One region of the Peribacillus sp. NPDC097197 genome, then DNA from elsewhere that is predicted to be linked to it. Evidence: riboswitches for the same ligand, from Rfam matches in the RefSeq annotation. Region 1 holds a riboswitch; the other holds the start of a gene.
What was found. A riboswitch is a leader RNA that binds a small molecule or an ion and turns the genes downstream of it on or off. The one in region 1 is predicted to bind S-adenosylmethionine.

Region 1 (7,017 bases):
AACATTTGAAATGGACCTTCACCGACTTTTGCCGTTTTCTTGACCTCCATGGTTTCAGTATCCACTATATACACTTCATCACTGTCATACCCTGCCACTATCAAATCCTCCTTGAAGTTTCCCATTTCAAAAGGATTGACACCTACAACAAGGCTCTTGATCACTTCATATTTGTCATTCAATTTATATAAAGAACTTGAACCATGACTCAGAATAAAAATCCCGTCATCATTTTCAATGAATTTTATTGGCATAGTCGCCGCCTTAATCCTTTTCTTCAACTTTCCCGTCTCTGTCGAATAAATATAGAGATTTTCTTCTACCTTTTTTCCCTCACCATGACCGCCTATCCAAATTTCTTCATTTTCCTCCCTTACTAAAGCGCCTGTGGAGGAACTCTTTATCGTAAACTCCCGATCAACTTTTTTTGTTTCAAGATCAATCACCGAACAGATGGTATCCCCAAAATTAACGACAAACAAATTATGTGATTGCTTCCCTTGAAGTACGGTTAAGGGGCTTTGACCAACCCTGACCCTGTCTTGCTCCTTGCCTTCTTCATCTAAAAAGGAAATGGAATGATTCAATTGGTTCACAGCCACAATCCCCTTGTCTTCTTCTAGCATAAGCATATTGACGATCCCCTTCCCTGAATTCCAGCTGTTTATGTGTTTACCAGCGGATAGGGAAAAGATTTCAATCGTCGACATCTCCTTTCCATACAGAAGGAGCGTATCTTTGTCCGCTAAGAGCAAAGCTCCTGTAAAGGGTTCAGAAATATCCCAACTGGCAAAGCGCTGATAGTTTTCATCCAGGAACGTCAAGCTTGTATTTTTAATGTTGACAGTAGCCAAAAAAGATTTATCCAGGTTTATTTTGGTATACGTTTCATTGCTGTCGCATCCACAAAGCAGGGCAACGGCAAGCAAAAGGGGAATGACCCGCATCATGACTTTGACTCCTCATTCGTTTAAAAGCTATTTTCAAATATTCTAACAATAAAATGTGAAAAAAGTATGAAGCAAAAAAGAAAAATGATGAACAACTCCCGCTTCACTTTGAAGCCAACAGTCGTTCCTGTACCGTATGGTAAGCTGAAATGATTGCTGTCTTTTCTGCATCGGTAAGAGAGGATTCCCTCACCCGATTGACACTTAAATGAAATTTATCATGAATTGGCTTCCTTGCCCGAGGATGGGCATTTTCATCCAAGAGTTCACGTCGGATAAGTTCTGACAGAACTTTTGACGGTTCTTCTTCCCCCTTCAATACCCTCCTGTTATTCCATAGGCTTAGATAAGCCTCCAATATTGTCTCATCATTCATTAAATTTTTCATCCATTTCCCTTCCATCCATTACTAATTTATACATATTAAAAATCATCTTCGTAAAGACTATAAGTATATTTTAACTTTATTACTTCTAAAGGAGTGAGTGAATTGTCTCAAGTATATCGTTGTCCGAATTGCAGGACAAATAAATCCCGTTTCAATCTCATTGAACAGGTTCCCACCCCTGTTAAGAAAGATCCGCAATCCGGTGAGATTGTCGAACAGTACTCAAATGATGCCCTTCAGCCGTTTCACCTAGCCTATAATGGTCCTGAAGTTCGAGTACAGTGCGCAGCATGTGGGCTTATTGAAGATGAGAAAACATTTGCAGCTTTTGGACTGCAGTCATAAAAAAATCAGGCCCATGCTTTAAGGGGCCTGATTTTTTTATTCTTTTCCGACTGCCATTTTTGCTCGATCAATGGCGATTGGAATAGCTTTCCCGTCCTCATATCCTTCATCAAGTAAAGCGTTCGCTATCTCAATGGCTTTTTCACGGACATCTGCATCAAGATTTTTCATTGAATTAGGATAATCGCTTTTGTTCCACGGCATCCATAACCACCTCCTCGATAACTAGTCCTCCTCTTTTCCCGGTTTCGATTGGTGGTAAACGCCTATATCGCCGCTTTCACTTCCAAAGCTTTTAACTCATTGATTATCTTCTCTTTATCCAGTTTTTCGCCGATTATGACGATATTCAAAGGCATTTTAATCATTTCATTCATATACAATGGCATCCCATAAGAATATTGGAATAAGTAAGGATGCTGCGAATGCGTGAAGGAAAGATATCCTTTCATCCTGTATACCGTTTCAGGGAGGGCCCTGAGCCAATCCTCAAAGTCGGTTTGATTAATGGTCCCTGTAAAAGTATGCACGATTGCACTTAAATGAAGATGGCTATGTACTTCGAGCTTTTGATGGTTTTTATGTTGGTTCCTATGCATTTGTTGCAGGGAACCTATAGATACGGCTGCATATTCCGTCAATAAACATACGGCTTCTGGATTCAACCCCTGAATGGAATAGATGAGTTGGGATGCTTCCATTTCACTTACCAAATCCGCTTTATTTAATAAGATGAAATCTGCGTGGTGTATTTGCTCGGACAACAACTGTCTAAGCTGTGGCGAGAGCTGTTCTCGGTCACGCCACCTCAATAAATCGACCACCGTGATAATCCCTTTATACTCTAACTTATTAGCAAAAAATGGTGACATGATTCCATCGAGTACTTCTACTGGATGTGCTGCACCTGTTGTTTCAATATAAACGGCATCTAGATCATTTTCGGTCAACAATTCTTGCAGCTGAATTTCAAGCTTGTCCTGAAGGGTACAACAAATGCAACCATCAAACAATTCCTTTAACGGTACGTCATCGCCAATCAAACCACTATCCACCGATACACTGCCAAGTTCATTTAAAAGCACGGCCACTTTTCTACCCGCTTCACTTTCCTGCTTTAATATATTTCGAAGAAGCGTCGTCTTCCCGCTACCGAGAAAGCCGCCTAATATATATACTTCGGTCGTTTTCATTAGTATCTTCTCCTATAATGTACACGATTTTTATTTCCGTTAAAATTTTATCATACTTTTCCCGCTTAAGCACCCTACGGGGCCACATAAAAAAACCAGCCCGAAAGCTGGTTTTTTCACACTTTTATTATGCCTGAACTTCATCTTTTTCATATATCGGAACCCAGCCGGCCGCTGTAACGAAAATACGGACCGCGACTGTTCTTCTATCTTCCGCTAGCGTGAAGTAGTGACGAGTCGATTCAGGTACGCTGATCAAATCTCCAGGGTTAAGTCGGACATCGAACCATTTTCCCTCGCTACCCTGGATGGCGAAGATACTCGTTCCCCCAGCGATGAACCGTACCTCGTCATCTTCATGATGGTGTTCCTGCTTGAAGTTCTGCAACAATTGGTCCAAATTCGGATTGGAATCGGATAATGTGATAATATCATGCGCTTTATATCCTCTTCTTTCCGAAATTTCTTTAATCTCTGACTGGAAAGCATCAAGAATCTCTTGTTTATCTTCATCCGTAAGATCATATTTTTCCACCAGATGGGCTGGCAATTTTGAAATATCCCATTGTTCGTAAATTACGCCTTGAGTCTCTAAAAAGCTCTGAACCTCTTCATTTGTTTCAATTACTTCATTTGTTTCTTGGAATCTAATTGTAGCCATTATTTTTCCTCCTTTATATTTTTAGCTGAGCGAACCTGTCAATATCTTTTGCTGGTTAAGTAACAGCTGATATTGAAACAGGAATTCACATGCTTCTAAGATTTTTTTTGCTTCCAACCCGCTTTTTCCCCATACGGTTATACCATGATTTCTGATAAGCACCGCTCCTGAGTCTGCATCGACATAGGGACTGAATGTCTCAGCCAACAACGGAATATCTGCATGGTTATGGATGATGGGTATCTTCAATTCTGCATCTTCCTGCCATCGTCCAGTAGCCTTGATAATTTCATGATGACAAAAAGTCACTTCCCCAACTTCACTATATAACTCGGAAATCACGTTATTTTCTACTGTATGGACATGGAGGACGCAATTGGCATCCGTTTTCCGATAAATCTCTGTATGAAGAAGAGTTTCAGCGGAAGGTCTGAGCTCGGTCATTTCGACTGGTTTTCCTGACAAATCCACCAAAATAAAATCGGAATCTGTCTGCTTGCGTTTATCCTTGCCACTTGCGGTTATATAAAAAGAAGGGCTATTAGCCTCACGGATCGATAAATTTCCACTCGTCCCCATGAACCAATCTCTCTCGGCTAGTTCTCCCTTTATTTGCGCTAGTTCCTGCCACTCTTTTGAAGCTGTCACCCTTACACCTCCTGCATTTTTTTTAGAATATCAATCACATCATGGAAAGTTTCAAACTCTTTATGGGGAATGGCTTCTGTGCGGCACTTTTCAAGGAGCCTGTCACGGGCAATAACAAAATCTGCCTGTTTAGCCGCTTCAAAGTCGGTAACGGAATCTCCAATCACCAATTTATACTGATCCTTTGTAGAAAGCTTTCTCATAATCGTAGGTTTACAGCAACCACACCCATGATTACATTGGTCATCACAAGTATGCGGCCACTCAATCATAATTTCTTCCTGACTGAAGTCGGCATGATTACAGTAGACATTCTCTACAGGTAAGAGGTCATTCAAAAGAGGTTCAACGAAAAAGTCCATTCCACCACTGACAATATAGAGAGGAATATCTGATTTTTTTGTAAATTCCACAAAATCACTGAACCCTTGGCGAATACCCGCTGTCTCCTTCACATATTGAATGATGTCCTCCTTTAAATCGCTATCCAGCAGGGAAAACATTTCCCCTACACCGTGGGAAATGCTGATTTTTTGCTGAAGAACACCATCTTTTAATGCCTCCCAGCCGGGCGGGGCAAACTTCTTCATGATTGAGATGATATTATCCGAGTTGGTGATCGTTCCATCAAAATCACAGAAAATGATCGGTTTGACCATGATTATAGCCCTCCCCATAGGGCCAGTGCTTTTTGAAGTTCCTCATCTTCCTCAGCCGCGATTGACAATGATTTTCCGGAAAGGACAGCTTCTACTGCGGAACGGAAGGCCTTAGCTCCGCCTTTTGCACCATCCGGATGACCATGGACGCCCCCACCAGCATTGATCACACTTTCTATCCCAAAATCCTTGATGAGATCTGGAACCATGCCAGGATGGATACCTGCCGATGGAACCGGGAAAGTCCTTTTCCAAGATGTTTCATTTCTCGTCAATCCTTCAGCAATCGCCAATGTCTCTGCTTTATCGAGTGCCACATTTCCGTATGGAGAGGGAAAGAGGGATAAATCTGCACCTGATATCCTCACCAGTTTTCCAAGGAGAAGCGGATAGCTGAGTCCATAAAATGAAGATGAAGCTAATGCTCCGCTATATGCCGGATGAGCCATGATCGGTAAGTTGATCCGGTCATTTTCGCGTAAAGCCTGTAGAACATCCAATCCATATGTATGAACATTAAATAACAAGGCATCTGCGCCGGCTTCGGCTGCCAGTTCAGCTTTATCCAATAGTTCTAGTGTTTTTCCTGACAGGTTCACAGCATATAAGGTTCGATGTCCCGTTGTCTCATAGATACCTTTCAAAATGGCCTTTCCGGTTTTGACTCTATCGATGAAAGGCGTCTGATCTTGGTCAAAAAGAATCTCATCGTCCTTGACAAGATCGACTCCTCCCAATGCCTGTTGCTCCAATTGTTCATTATGAAAGGCAAGGTCTCGACCTAACACACCTTTAAAAATACTCATCACTAGGGGGCGGTCAAACACATCAATTTTTTCCCTGATCCCACTAATTCCGAATCGAGGACCTGGAAAGGCTTTTTGAATATCGCCGACAAAGTCCAAATCCATCAATTTGATTTCCCCATCCAATGACAATTTACCAAATACTGTCGTCAAGATAGCCGGTAGATCATTAGAAAAATTACCTGCCGGGTAGGCAATCCTGATTGTTGAACGGTACACTTTTTGACCGAAATAGAGATTAACTCGCTCTTCTTCGGGAAGGGGTGTTACGGAAACTACCCTACCTTTATGTTTTTCCAGTTGCTGTTGCACCAAGTGAGGAAGTTCAGTCCATGTCCCTACAGTCAATCCTAAAGCAATGCCTTCTGCTTTTTTCTCATGCTCTCCTTTGAAGTCATGAAGTAAATACGTAGCGATTATTTCGCTCATCTGATCACTCCCAATACGTAAAAGTCATTCTTAAAGTTGTCATTGTTGGTCTTTCCTTTAACAAGCTTCTAACCATCTGCGAACAAAGTTGCACTCCAATTCTCTGTTAAAAATGTAAAAGCCCCTTCCTAAAGAAGAGGCTTTGAAAAAGCCATCTTCTTATCTCCCAGCTCTATAGCTGCAAGAATTAGCACCGTGCCTTACGGAATCAATAAAATGATCCGGCGGTATAATCTCCGCCCCATTTCACAATGGTATTACAGTCGGTTGCTGGGCTTCATCGGGCTAGTCCCTCCACCTGCTCAAAATAAGAAAATGCTATTATATTTTCGTTTATGTATCTTAACTAAAAATTTAGAATTCTTTTTTATATTCTTTCACGCAATTCATACTTTGTCAATAGGTATAATGTTCAAACTATTCAATATCTCACTGATTTTCTTTGAATATATTCAATGTACGAATTCTTTCTACCGCTTCTTGGAGTCTGTCTTCTGAAGTGAGAAGTCCCACCCTGACGTATCCTTCACCAAATTCACCGAAACCATTTCCTGGTGCAACTGCTACATGGGCATGTGCCAGTAAATGATCTGCAAAGCTCGCTGAAGTAAATCCTTCCGGGACCTTTAGCCAAGCAAAGAAGGAAGCATCTGGAGCCTGGACATCCCATCCAATGGATCGTAACCCTTCAATAAATACATTTCGTCGTCCTTCGTACATGTTCACGAGTTCCTTCACACACTCTTGTGAATCCAGTAAAGCGCATGCCGTGGCTTCTTGTATTGCGGGAAAAAGGCTGACGTAAAGATGATCCTGCAATAATTCAAGCGATTCGATGACACTCTGGTTGCCAACCGCAAAGCCAACCCTCCACCCCGCCATGTTATATGTTTTAGAAAGGGTGTAAATTTCTATCCCCACTTCTTTTGATCCTTCTG
Region 2 (7,017 bases), on a different contig from region 1:
TAATGACCATAAATCAATAAAAGGAGGCCCACAGCAGAACTAACCCACAAGTAAATGGGAATTTTCCGTTGTGAATCTCCTTATCTCCGTCACATCTATTAACTTGTATTTTAGATTAATATACTAGTTAATGAAAACGCTGTCAAACTATTTATCAAAAAATAGAAAATTGTTTTATATTTTTTATTTAAACATATTCCATAACTCCGTTTTGGAAGTGGTGATCGACGATGCTCCCGCCTCAAGTGCGTTCAGGACCTCATCTGAATTACGGATCAACCCTCCGGCCAAAATCGGCGTTTGCAAATGTTCCTTCACCTCTTTAATCATCCAGGGCATGGCACCTGGCAACACTTCGATATAATCAGGCTTTGTCTTCTTTACCAACTTATAACTTTTCTCCAACGCATGGGAATCTATTAAAAAAATCCGTTGAATCGCGACAACGCCCTTTTGCTTCGCTTTTAAAATCACACTGGACTTTGTCGAAATCAAGCCATAAGGTTGGACCTCCTGGCAAATGAATTCCGTGGCATACTCATCACTTTTGATTCCTTGAATCAAATCTACATGGAAAATCATTTTCTTATTACGTTGCTTGGCCATCAAGCTCACATTTTTCAGCTGTGATATATGTAAATCCAGAAAAACCCCTATCTCATAGGAACTCTCCAAGAACCTCTCGAAATCCTTCATGCTTGCCGAAGCAGGCAGTATCTTCTGATCCATCATATCCTCCTCCTATGCTAACAATCCCATCATAATCAGAACCTGCCGTAAAAACAATAGGTCCCACCATCATTCCATAAGGACGCTCGCATTTATCCAAATTCCACTAGAAAAGAATGCGTGTACCCTAAGCATACAAAAAACCTAAATAAAGAGCCATTATTTAGGCCTTTTGTTGTTTTTTGATAGTCAAAGAGCCAATTTGATATTCATGGCACCCTCAACCAGCTCAAATGACTTAATCTGCCCGACCGGTACCTTTTTCACCATATCCCAAGCGTTAAAATCAATTTTGATCATCCGATTATGATATTCAAAGAAGGGTGGTCTATTAAACAGTTTATGGTTGATGAAATTAACATTAACCGGTTTCATCCCAACAAGCTGAAACAGAATCGTTCTTTTTTCGATTTGCACCGGTTTCAAGGTGACGGTGAAGGCAACCTTTTTCTTCAACATCATTTTCTTCACCTCTGTAGTCCCGCGCAGCACGATATACTCTGGTGAAATATGCACATCAATGTCTTCTTCACCTGACTTCTTTTCTATTAAACTTGCCATCATCTTTGCCGTAATGGGGATGGAAACCCCCTCCGTTGTAGCCTTATTGATTATATCCTTGAATTTATCAAACATGATTTCCCTCCCTTGCCCTATGCAAAAACTCCGTTGAATCATCTTATTCAAGATTGGGTAATTGCGGAACGACCAATGACCGTCCCTCCCCTCACACTTACCATATTTTATCAGTATCTGCACGGTTCTAACAGGTTCCGCAAACCTTTTTGATTATCTGACCACCTTTAAATAATAAAACGCCACTCGGGATGACAGATGAATGACCGCTCAAACAAAATAATTTAAATTTTGTATTCGTCTTGCAAAACCACCCACAGCGTTCAAATTCTGGTAAAATTAATTCGCACTAAAATACCGTACGATAGAATAGGAGATTACATGATAAAAAAAGGCCTTTCACTAACCGTTATCCTCCTCTGCTTATTCGTCCTTGCTTCATGTTCAAATGATGGGTACCAGGATGCTTTGGACAAGGGGATTGAATATCTAGGAAAACGGGATTACCATCAGGCAGCCATCCAATTCGAATTGGCCTTAAAGGAGAAAAAAAGGGATGAGGATGCCTCCGCTTATCTAGATCAGGCAAATCATATGGATACGGCAGTCACTGCATATGAAGAAAAAGAATTTGATACTTCCCTTGAATCTCTAAATGCCGTCATTACGAATAAAAGCACGTTGAACACGTTGCAGACCGAAGCTAAAAAACTAAAAGAGGAAATCCTTGCTGATCAGGAAACAACTTCTTCGTTTGAAGACACGATGAAGATTGTGAAGGAACTTATCGAAAAAGAAAGTTACAGCTTAGCACAAAAGAAATTACAACTTTTAGAAAAAAGCTTCGAGTCGGATAACTTACTATCAAGCTATCAATCTGAGTTGACTAAACTTACGGAACAAGTCGATCTTGCCCTGAAAGACCAGGAAGAAACGCAACCAGAAGAAAAGAAAGTAAAGAAAACTGAAGATAAGAAAACCGTAGAAAAAGCCGACGGTCAAAAAACTGCGTACCAACTATATCAAAATGGCCGTTATGGGTTCTCCATGTACTATCCCAAAGGCTTAAATATGGACACCCCACCAACCAATGGTGATGGAGCCAGGTTCTATAATGAGGAATTTGAAATTACCGCCTTTGCTAGCCATACGAATATAATCAACGATGAAGAAACGATTGAAATGTATTATGAAGATGATTTGAAAAGTATCACAGAAGAAATCGCCTATCAGCGACTTACAGACGATTGGTATGTCATTTCCTACGAAGAAAATAGGAAAATTATCTATAAGAGGTACTACTTTAATGATCAAGTGGGCACTACCTTTATCATTACCTATCCCGCTAGCGAACAGGAGAAGTACGGTCCAATCACATCTCATATCGCAGAAACCTTCATCCCTTCGACCAACTCCTAACGGGATGAGACCGATGCCATGAACCGTCGAGATACGCTTCGGTTTATGGCTCTTTCTATTTTCTTCTTCAACCGGTGCGATGTCCAGCTTGCCTCTATAAAGAAGGTAAGTGGAATCGTTTAGACGTGTATTTATCCTGAGTAAAGTGGATGAAATGAATCCTGGCCATCATCAGATACCGCAGATTCTAGATTTAAAAGTTGAAGTACCCTTGAATTAGCCTCCTCATCAAAAGAAGCAGCCAGAGCTAAACGCCTGACTGCTTCTTTTATTTGGTTTCCTTTTATTCAAAATGCAAGGTATAGTCGTCTGCTTTAATCCATTTTAATTTCTTTGAGAAAACGTAGATTAGTACAAGGTTCAACACAATCGGAAGAATGAAGAAAATGATGACCATGATGGATATGTTACTGAAAATCCATCCGCCTTCCGCCAGTTTCATGTAGTTCAAGGGACCGACCAATCCCGATAAACCAAATCCAGCACTATACGGGGTCCCTTGTATGTTTAACAAACCTGCCAACGCACCAAGAATAGCGGACGTGATTAACATGGGAAACGCAATTTTCGGTTTCATGAAGAAATTCCTCATTTGAATCTTAGGGGAACCCAACACATGGGCTAAAGCCGTCCCTAATGAATTCGCTTTGTAGCTTGCAATGGCTAGGCCCACACCAGCTGCCACGATTCCTAGGTTGGCCGCACCAGATCCTATACCTGAGAGCATAATGACCGTCGCCACCCCAACCGTTGAAATGGGAGATAAGATAATGAGACAGAATATAACGGAAATAATGGCTCCCATCAAAATGGGCTGCAATGACGTCACGTTAGCGATGCCGACTCCTAATAGTCCCGTAGCGGATTTTACGTATGGCAGAATTAAGTATCCAATCATTCCTGGTACCAAGATACTTAAAGTCGGCATCAAAAGAATCGCATACGCCTTTAATCTATCGCCAATTAGTTGCAGGAACAATACGGTCAATGCCGCGGTAATTCCAGTATTGATTACAACGCCAATCCCATTAAGGGCAAACAAACCATCAGCCGTTTTCTGGATGGCGCCACTTCCGACCATGGCCGCGATCCCGATACTGGCCGTTTGAATGGATGATAGCTTGAACGAAATCCCGACCATCACCCCAATCATGACAGGTAACAAGCTCATCACGAAAACGGTGATATCGAATATATGCTGTAACACGGGAAAATGTGGAATCAATAGTTTAAGTATTTCCCCTAACAAAGCATTCGGAATTAATGAAACGACAATCCCTATGCTCATCCCCGTTAATAATTTATTAAAAAAATCTCTCATCTGAATAATCCCCTATCTCGCTATAATGTATACAATTATAAGAAATATTCTGACAATAGTCAAAGGATTTTTTTAACACTTCACCGCGAAAGTGTATAAAAGTATTTTAACTAAGAGAAACTTACTTTCTAATAACGATTATATTCTAAATTATCTGTTTTCTATTGACCTTTACTAATACTACCTGTATAGTCGTAATTAATTGAATAGTTCATATTCTTATCCAGAGAGGTGGAGGGACTGGCCCTTTGATACCTCAGCAACAGACTTTACTGTACTGTGCTAATTCCAGAAGTGTTCAACTTGAAGATAAGAAGAGAATATAAGCATTGCTGATTATACCTCTTCTTTTTTGAAAGAAGAGGTTTTTATATTTTAATAAGGAAAGTAGGAATCTACCATGTCTATCACTTTAACGAAAGCTCCATTCAAAGCCGACCACGTAGGAAGTCTATTAAGACCAGAAAGTATACATCTGGCAAGAAAGCAACGGAAAGAAGGAATCATTACCGCAGAACAATTACGCGAGGTTGAAACGAAGGAAATCAAGCGTATCGTCGATAAGCAAATAGAAATCGGTTTAGAGGCAGTGACTGATGGGGAATTCAGACGCACCTGGTGGCACTTTGACTTCTTGGAACATTTAAATGGAATCGAAGGGTATGTCACGGAAAAAGGCCTCACATTTGATGGAATTGAAACAGAACGTTATAACGTTCGGAATACAGGAAAAATTTCTTTCAACCCAGATCACCCCTTTATTAAAGACTTTATTGAGTTTAATGAAATCGTGGACGGACGGGCTGTGGCGAAACAAACCATCCCTAGTCCCAATCAATTATTTGCGGTAGGGGTCCATAATGAAGAAATCTATCCTGACATCGAAGACTATGCAAAAGATATTATCAAAGCCTATCAAGATGCTTTACAAGCCTTTTACGATGCCGGTGTACGTTATTTACAATTAGATGATGTATACATAGCCAGGCTTTCCGCTCCGGACTTCCAGTTCAAAGAGGGGAAATATACAAGGGAACAATTAATCGATTTAGCATTGCGCGTGATTAATGGGACGTTGGAGGGAAAACCAGAGGATTTGGTTGTCACGACTCACCTTTGTCGTGGAAATTACCAATCGACTTGGGCTTTTGAAGGCAGCTATGCCCGTATCGCCCCAACTCTATTGGCCAAGGAAAATGTAGATGGATTTTTCTTGGAATACGATGATCACCGTTCAGGGGATTTTAAACCATTAGAACACATTCCAAATGACGGCGCACAAGTCGTTCTTGGCGTGGTTACTTCGAAGAATGGCGAACTTGAAGATAAAGAAACCGTTAAATCACGTATTAAAGAAGCGGCACAATTCGTGCCACATGAACACTTGTGCTTAAGCCCTCAATGCGGATTCGCTTCCACACATCTTGGCAACAAGCTAACGGAAGAGCAGCAATGGGAAAAGTTAAAATTCGTTGTGGATGTCGCCAAAGAAGTATGGGGATAAGAACAAAAAGGGACGAGCCTATGCTCGTCCCTTTATTCAACAACATCGATCGTCCTCATCCTCTTTCTTCCCCACTACATCATCTGTCACCTTATCATCGAGCTGGTTCTTCAATGTCAATTCTGCGGCCTTTCCATCACTTGGCGACCCATCGGAAAAATACATCGGAAATAAGGAAAAGAACATAATATAGAAAGAGAAATATATGAATTGGTACCAGAGGACCGACTTCTCCAAGATTCCCTGATAAACCAAACTATATATCAACAACATGCTAATTAGGTTAAAGAGGGCTCCCCCTAAGTAAATCAAACTATTCGTGAACTTATTATCATATTTTAATCCCTTGAACTCACAATGCCCATTCCAAAAGTAGTATTTTCTCACTTCTATATTGCAAAAGGAGAAAATCTTATCTCCACATCCGATCTTGATTTTTTTCTCTGTACCGCCAAATAGTGTGACAAAGAATAGATGCCCACCTAAATGAATGAGCGTGACAACCGGTAAAATCAGAAAAAAGGAAAAGAGAAATTTAGTGATATCAGACAAACCGAACATGCCAATCATCCTCCTTATTTGAGCTTGGTGTATACAGACAAGTCCTTATTCGAAGGATGATACTCTCTTACCCGGTGTGGATACGTTATAACTAGTAAATATTCACATGTCTTAAGGGACTCCCCCTTTAACCCACAAAAAAACCGACAGATCATCTGCCGGTCCATCCGTTGCTATCGCTCCAATTCAAGAGTGCCAAAGACCTCATCATTACTTTGTCCCGGCTTCATCCCAACATGTTTATACTCTGGAGTGAAGACCGATGTTTTGATGGGACAAGCCATCTGCCTCTGCATGTTTCCTTCTCCATCGGGCACTTCGACTATCATGCCACGCGCTTGCAGTTGCGGGTGATTGGTCGCTTCAGAAAAAGTCAGCACCGGTTCGACACAAGCCTCGAAATCTTCGAATATGCCCTGCCATTCTTCAAATGTCTTTTCAAGAAATGCATGCTTGATGATCCTTTTGAATTGGATGCTACTTTCCGCATCTTGCTTCATGCTTAACTCGAACAGTTCAGGCTGTCCGATTGCTTCACATAACACTTCACGGAATGATGGCTCCAAGCTTCCAACCGAGAAGTAACGGCCGTCTTTCGTTTCATAAAAATCATAAAATGTTCCGCCATTCAATACCAACTTTTCCGGTTCAAGCTCCAATCCACCCTGTAAATGTAGGGGGGCAGATATCGCATTCAAAGCAAAGCTGCAATCGGTCATGCTAATATCGATGAACTGACCTTCACCCGTCCGCTCCCGGTAGATGACTGCCGACAAAATCCCGATGACAGCGTGCATGGAGCCTCCTGCAAGGTCGGCTATTTGTGTTCCATTTTTTGCAGGTCCTCCTTTTTGCGTACCTGAGTAACCGGACAATCCCGCTATCGAAATATAGTTGATATCATGAC

Region 2: it holds a riboswitch for S-adenosylmethionine, as region 1 does, so the genes downstream of both, ACQKL6_RS20080 (5-methyltetrahydropteroyltriglutamate--homocysteine S-methyltransferase) here and mtnW (2,3-diketo-5-methylthiopentyl-1-phosphate enolase) in region 1, are expected to answer to the same signal.

What each region holds. Positions count from the first base shown of each region.
Region 1 is NZ_JBNNST010000002.1:201,553-208,569, forward strand. It holds gene ACQKL6_RS03350 (YncE family protein) at 1-950, opposite strand, end outside; gene ACQKL6_RS03355 (hypothetical protein) at 1,054-1,338, opposite strand; gene ACQKL6_RS03360 (DNA alkylation repair protein) at 1,441-1,683, shown strand; gene ACQKL6_RS03365 (hypothetical protein) at 1,720-1,887, opposite strand; gene ACQKL6_RS03370 (CobW family GTP-binding protein) at 1,950-2,876, opposite strand; gene ACQKL6_RS03375 (cupin domain-containing protein) at 3,004-3,537, opposite strand; gene ACQKL6_RS03380 (methylthioribulose 1-phosphate dehydratase) at 3,559-4,185, opposite strand; gene ACQKL6_RS03385 (2-hydroxy-3-keto-5-methylthiopentenyl-1-phosphate phosphatase) at 4,188-4,844, opposite strand; gene mtnW (2,3-diketo-5-methylthiopentyl-1-phosphate enolase) at 4,847-6,079, opposite strand; SAM riboswitch class I at 6,236-6,393, opposite strand; gene ACQKL6_RS03395 (pyridoxal phosphate-dependent aminotransferase) at 6,509-7,017, opposite strand, start outside.
Region 2 is NZ_JBNNST010000026.1:10,976-17,992, reverse strand. It holds gene ACQKL6_RS20100 (glycerol-3-phosphate responsive antiterminator) at 184-729, opposite strand; gene ACQKL6_RS20095 (hypothetical protein) at 919-1,365, opposite strand; gene ACQKL6_RS20090 (hypothetical protein) at 1,687-2,724, shown strand; gene ACQKL6_RS20085 (PTS transporter subunit IIC) at 3,008-4,045, opposite strand; SAM riboswitch class I at 4,262-4,361, shown strand; gene ACQKL6_RS20080 (5-methyltetrahydropteroyltriglutamate--homocysteine S-methyltransferase) at 4,446-5,549, shown strand; gene ACQKL6_RS20075 (hypothetical protein) at 5,586-6,110, opposite strand; gene ACQKL6_RS20070 (CaiB/BaiF CoA transferase family protein) at 6,284-7,017, opposite strand, start outside.